Regions from separate parts of the Escherichia sp. B1147 genome, predicted to be linked through region 1. Evidence: predicted binding sites of a transcription regulator. Region 1 holds the regulator's gene; the other holds the start of a gene.
The links. Region 1 encodes Fur, which represses iron uptake genes when iron is present. Its sites were predicted from a motif close to ATAATAATGAGAACNACTATCAA; they were not measured.
Positions count from the first base shown of each region.

Region 1 (3,420 bases):
CCTGGTTGCAGGCGTTGACCTTTGGCTACCGGGCTGCTGACGTGGTGGACTTGCGCCTGGAAGGCACCTGGGTGAAAGCCGATGGGCAGCAGGGATACTTCCTGCAACGTATGACCCCAACTTACGCCTCTTCAAACGGTCGCCTGGATATCTGGTGGGATAACCGCTCTGACTTTAACGCCAACGGCGAAAAAGCGGTCTTCTTTGGTGCGATGTATGATCTGAAAAACTGGAATCTTCCCGGCTTCGCCATCGGCGCTTCTTATGTTTATGCGTGGGATGCGAAACCTGCAACCTGGCAGAGCAGTCCGGATGCGTATTATGACAAGAACCGGACTATCGAAGAGTCTGCTTACAGTCTGGATGCGGTCTACACCATTCAGGATGGTCGCGCTAAAGGCACGATGTTCAAACTGCACTTCACCGAATACGACAATCACTCCGATATCCCAAGCTGGGGCGGCGGTTACGGCAACATATTCCAGGATGAGCGTGACGTGAAATTTATGGTTATCGCTCCGTTCACCATTTTCTGATGCCAGACGCGGCAGGTTTTTTGCCTGCCGCACGTTTGAGGAATTCGCTATGAAAAAACTGATTCTCATCGCCATGATGGCATCGGGTCTGGTGGCTTGTGCGCAATCAACCGCGCCACAGGAAGATAGCCGCCTGAAAGAGGCGTACAGCGCCTGTATCAACACCGCACAAGGCTCGCCAGAAAAAATTGAAGCCTGCCAGAGTGTGTTAAATGAGCTGAAGAAAGAGAAACAGCATCAGCAGTTTGCCAACCAGGAAAGTGTACGCGTGCTGGATTATCAGGAGTGCCTACGCGCGACGCAAACTGGCAACGACCAGGCGGTGAAAGCCGATTGTGATAAGGTCTGGCAGGAAATTCGCAGTAATAACGCTACACAGTAAAGAAAAAAACGCAGACTGTAACTCTCGCTTTTCTTATTTCCTTTGTATAAAAAAGCCAACCCGCAGGTTGGCTTGAGACTTATGGTAAATGCTAAATTGCCTGATGCGCTGCGCTTATCAGGCCTACCTTTTCGTGCAATATATTGAATTTGAGAGGATTTGTAGGCTGGATAAGGCGTTCACGCCGCATCCGGCACGAACAAATCGCACTATGCCAATAATAAAAAGCCAACCCGCAGGTTGGCTTTTTCTCATTCAGGCTGACTTATTTGCCTTCGTGCGCGTGCTCATCTTCGCGGCAATCGCCTTCGGCGCAGTGACCGTAGAGATAAAGACTGTGGTTAGTCAGGCGAATGCCATGCTTCGCGGCGATTTCACGCTGACGCGCTTCGATAGATTCATCACTAAATTCAATAACCTTTCCGCAGTCGAGGCAGATCAGGTGATCGTGGTGATGTTGTTGGGTCAGTTCAAATACGGATTTACCGCCTTCAAAATTGTGGCGGGTGACGATACCGGCGTCGTCAAACTGGTTCAGTACGCGATATACCGTAGCCAGACCAATTTCTTCACCCATATCGATCAGTCGTTTGTATAAATCTTCCGCACTGACGTGATGGTTGTCCGGCTCCTGAAGAACTTCCAAGATTTTTAAACGTGGAAGCGTCACTTTCAGGCCAGCTTTCTTTAGGGCGGTATTGTTATCAGTCATGCGGAATCTGTCCTGTTACTAAGCGGTTCACTTCATTAAAAGAAGTGACAGAATTTGCTCTTGAGATAATGCGTATCATTATAGATTTGCCACGCCTAAATGAAAACCACAAGTCCCTGGCAAATATTGTTAATAAAAACGTGGCATAGCTTACATTTACGTTGGCAAGGCCACTTGAATACCGGGACATTGTACAGGCACACCGGCAAAAGTTACAAATTTGTAGCAATTATTTTGATTGGCATTATCTATTAATACGGCGTAGACATGAGTCTACACCGCAGTACATCAGGCATTGATAATTTCGTCGAGATGCAGTTCTTCAGAAATTTGTTTTACCCATTTTTCTACACGCTCGGCGGTCAGTTCTGGCTGACGGTCTTCGTCGATAGCCAGGCCGACAAAATGGTCATCATCCGCCAGACCTTTTGATGCTTCGAAATGGTAGCCCGCAGTTGGCCAGTGACCGACGATGGTCGCGCCGCGCGGTTCAATGATGTCACGAATGGTGCCTAAGGCGTCGCAGAAATATTCTGCGTAATCTTCCTGGTCGCCACAGCCAAACAGTGCAACCAGTTTACCATTGAAATCAATTTCTTCGAGAGTCGGGAAGAAGTCGTCCCAGTCACACTGTGCTTCGCCATAGTACCAGGTTGGGATGCCCAGCAGCAGAATGTCATAAGCTTCCAGATCTTCTTTGCTGCTTTTTGCAATGTCATGGACATCGGCAACGTCTTTACCAAGCTGTTTTTGAATCATTTTTGCGATATTTTCGGTATTACCGGTGTCGCTGCCGAAAAAGATGCCAGTGATAGCCATGAGTGAAATAACCTCTTGAAACTTATTGAAATGGGGGTGGCAAATTGCCCACGGATAAAGGCAATCATAGCAGAACAGGCAGTCTTGCGGAATCAGCAAACGAGCAGGACTGCACACTGTGCTACACGAAAGTGGATAATTAAACGATGCCCTGATTACGCAGCGCCGCCAGTTGCTGCATCAATATCTCTTCGATCAGTTCGCTACGGCTCATATTACGTGACTCCGCCAGCTCGTTCAGCGCCTCGACAGCTTCCGCATTCAGCTTCAGTTCGACACGCTTAAGGCCACGTACTTTGTCGCGTTTTAGCTGATTGCGTTTATTAATACGCAGCTGTTCATCGCGCGAAAGCGGATTGGTTTTCGGTCGTCCCGGTCGACGCTCGTGCGCGAACAGATCTAATGTCGTACGGTCCGTTTGTTCTTTGGCCATGATCTTGGTGACTTCGGGGGAAACAATCAGCCAGGCGCCTGCCCGGATGGATAGCCCGCCATAATACAACAGCGTGAGGAATCTCGCCAACGCCCACGCGCGGAATGCCGCGCGGACGCTGGGTTTTTAATCAGTTGCGTTAATCATTAAGATAGCGACGGATAGCCCGCAGCACAGCATCTGGTTTTTCTGCGTGTACCCAATGACCCGCGCCTGCAATAACATGCGCTCGTGCTTGCGGGAATTGCGCCAGCAAATCATCACGATACTGTTCAGTAACATACGGGGAATTGCCGCCAGGAATAAACAGAGCTGGGTGGTTCCATGCCGGAATTTTCTCCCAGCCAACAATATGTGGATACTGATCCCATAATACTGGCACGTTAAAACGCCACTCACCGTCAACAAAAGATTTCAGCAGGAATTGAATCACGCCCTCTTCATTAATATATTGGCGCATCACAGCAGCGGCCTGTTGGCGCGTTTGCGCGTCGGAGCCACTGACCGCGTTGATAGCTGCGAAAATTTCATCATGACG
Region 1 is NZ_LFHY01000012.1:76,405-79,824, reverse strand. It holds gene chiP (chitoporin ChiP) at 1-536, shown strand, start outside; gene chiQ (ChiQ/YbfN family lipoprotein) at 586-918, shown strand; gene fur (ferric iron uptake transcriptional regulator) at 1,184-1,630, opposite strand; gene uof (fur leader peptide) at 1,623-1,709, opposite strand; gene fldA (flavodoxin FldA) at 1,919-2,449, opposite strand; gene ybfE (LexA regulated protein) at 2,589-2,882, opposite strand; gene ybfF (esterase) at 3,022-3,420, opposite strand, start outside.

Region 2 (3,420 bases), on a different contig from region 1:
TATGAGAAATGCACTCACGATCAAATATAACACCTGACGTTATGACGCCATTGTTAATTAACCCATCGCTATAGTGGTATTCCTGAAAAATACCCATGACAAAAAACATCAGTGCTAAAATAAAGCATAACACCAGAAATCGAGGGTGAAATATTACCGACACAATACTTTTCTCCAGATATATGAGAGAAGTAAAGAAATATCCTTAATTAAATCGCCATCATGATATCTTTTCCCTACGGGAGAACCAATAACAAGCTGTAATATTCCGCCCCACATTAATAGAACAATAGACCATATTAATAATATTGAATTAGATTTATCAATTTTTGTTGTTTTATCATCCAGGCTAATAATACGCCATATTTGCGGATTATCACGATCATAGACAACGGTAGCATGATTAAAGTAGATATAATCCGTTCTCCTGAATGGAAGAGAAAGAGTATGCCGCTGTAGATGATGATCCAGATAGCTAACGCTGGCACAATATCCTTTATCGACTGAACCACGAGGTGTGCTGCTGGTACAGTCATCGCGATCAATAATAGTTCCCTGAACTACCATACCCCGGTGAGTTATGCCATACTCGAACTGAAAAAAGGCATATCCCCATACAATAAAAAAAATAGCTGCACCAGTAAAACAAATGGCTCGCATCATTTTCATATAACGACAAGAGAACAAACAAAAAACAATAAAAGACGGAAGTATAAGGAAGAGCAAGATAATAAAAGATACTAAAAAATCGATCATCACCGCACCATTTTAATTACCCATCACCATTAATTCACTTCTGAGTCTACTACCTGATTTGTCGCATTCTCTGCCTTATTCACGGATAGCTTACCATTTTCACCAGAGCTTCTGGTAATAAAACATGTCTCATTCAATGTAAATATGATTATTTCCTGAGCTTTATCAATAAATAAATTGATATTTAATTTATATTATTCACCTTATGAGTAAATGAATCAAAAAAAATTCACCACAAAAATAAATTAAATTCCTCTTGCAGATAAATCCATTAAAGCAGAGGGCCATAATAAATGACGGGGCGAAATCAGTTTTTTTCTGAATAAGCGCTGCACCTCCCACTATCGAGGCGCAATTTTGTTAAATATCGTGAAACGATCCCAGCCGATATCCTCTTTCGGCAATCGCCTCACGCAACGGTGCAGAAGTCAACACGTCGTGCTCAACCAATCGCTCAAAACAGTACGCGCTCTACTGCACCGTGATGAGGAATATTAATGTAATGTTCAGTTTGCTGATCGTTATTTGTACTAAATTACGTTTAGCTTACATCCTCACTGGGTAAACAGGTTATCGATAAGTGTCTCGAATTATGTTTCATTGACCTTCAAATATGATTGTTTTCACATTTCCATCATTGTTCCACCTTGCTATTGAATAAATTATTTATGTTGTGAATTAATTAATACCATATATTTTTATTACAGATGAAATTGGAATGGCATCACTTCTTAAGCAGAATGGAGAACTCTACTGGGCGACACCTGATCGTCATTTGCTCAAATTCACACCATGTTGCAATCAATTAGTTACACTTAACTTACATTGAATCTCCATTTTCGCTATTGTTATAACTAATCATTGCCGTACGTTCACAACGGCAATATAATGAGAATTATTATCATTTAATAATGATTTGAGGAGTAAGTATATGGCTGTAACTAAGCTGGTTCTGGTTCGTCATGGCGAAAGCCAGTGGAACAAAGAAAACCGTTTCACCGGTTGGTACGACGTGGATCTGTCTGAGAAAGGCGTAAGCGAAGCAAAAGCAGCAGGCAAGCTGCTGAAAGAGGAAGGTTACAGCTTTGACTTTGCTTACACCTCTGTGCTGAAACGCGCTATCCACACCCTGTGGAACGTGCTGGACGAACTGGATCAGGCATGGCTGCCCGTTGAGAAATCCTGGAAACTGAACGAACGTCACTATGGTGCGTTGCAGGGTCTGAACAAAGCGGAAACCGCTGAAAAGTATGGCGACGAGCAGGTGAAACAGTGGCGTCGTGGTTTTGCGGTGACTCCGCCGGAGCTGACTAAAGATGATGAGCGTTATCCGGGCCACGATCCGCGTTATGCAAAACTGAGCGAGAAAGAACTGCCGTTGACTGAAAGCCTGGCGCTGACCATTGACCGCGTGATCCCTTACTGGAATGAAACCATTCTGCCGCGTATGAAGAGCGGTGAGCGCGTGATTATTGCTGCCCACGGTAACTCCCTGCGTGCGCTGGTGAAATATCTCGATAACATGAGCGAAGAAGAGATTCTTGAGCTAAATATCCCGACTGGCGTGCCGCTGGTTTATGAGTTCGACGAGAACTTCAAACCGCTGAAACGCTACTATCTGGGTAATGCTGACGAGATCGCGGCGAAAGCAGCGGCCGTTGCTAACCAGGGTAAAGCGAAGTAAACGTCATTCGTTTAAAAATGAGAAAGCCGACTGCAAGTGAGTCGGCTTTTTTGTTTGTCGTTGCTAACAATGGAGCACATTGCCTGATGCGACGCTGCGCGTCTTATCATGCCTACAAACGTACAGTCATGGCGATTCGACTATAAATTACCCGCGACGCGCTTTTACTGCGTTCGCCAGTTGGCGTAACAGAGCATCGGTATCATCCCAGCCAATGCAGGCATCGGTGATGCTCTTGCCATAGGCCAGCGGTTCCCCGCTCTCGAGGCTCTGATTGCCTTCCACCAGATGACTTTCGACCATCACACCAATAATGGCTGTTTCGCCACCGGCAATCTGCTGGCAAACGTCAGCACAGACATCCATCTGTTTTTTGAACTGTTTGGACGAGTTAGCATGGCTGAAATCGATCATCACTTGAGCTGGCAGACCCGCCTTTTTCAACCCTTCTTTCACTTCAGCAACGTGCTTCGCGCTGTAGTTAGGCTCTTTACCACCGCGCAGAATGATATGGCAATCGCCGTTACCGCTGGTATTCACAATCGCCGAATGCCCCCATTTAGTTACGGACAGGAAGCAGTGCGGCGCACCGGCGGCATTAATGGCATCGATAGCCACTTTAATCGTACCGTCGGTGCCATTTTTGAAGCCGACCGGGCAAGAAAGACCAGACGCCAGTTCGCGGTGTACCTGCGATTCAGTTGTACGCGCGCCAATTGCTCCCCAGCTCATCAGGTCAGCGAGATACTGAGGGGTGATCATATCCAGGAATTCGCCAGCCGCTGGCAGGCCGCTGTCGTTAATATCGAGCAGCAATTTACGGGCAATACGCAAACCGTCGTTGATCTGGAAGCTGTTGTCCATATGCGGATCGTTGATCAGCCCTTTCCAGCCCACCGTTGTACGCGGCTTTTCAAAATAAACGCGCATTACGATTTCCAGCTCATCTTTCAGCTCATCACGCAGCGCCAGCAAGCGAG
Region 2 is NZ_LFHY01000028.1:4,309-7,728, reverse strand. It holds gene A9180_RS24490 (DUF3592 domain-containing protein) at 1-163, opposite strand, end outside; gene A9180_RS24485 (hypothetical protein) at 154-756, opposite strand; partial or broken gene A9180_RS24865 (chitooligosaccharide deacetylase) at 1,117-1,227, opposite strand; gene gpmA (2,3-diphosphoglycerate-dependent phosphoglycerate mutase) at 1,688-2,440, shown strand; gene aroG (3-deoxy-7-phosphoheptulonate synthase AroG) at 2,588-3,420, opposite strand, start outside.
Region 2: the regulator Fur is predicted to act here: its motif matches at 1,639-1,661, upstream of gpmA (2,3-diphosphoglycerate-dependent phosphoglycerate mutase).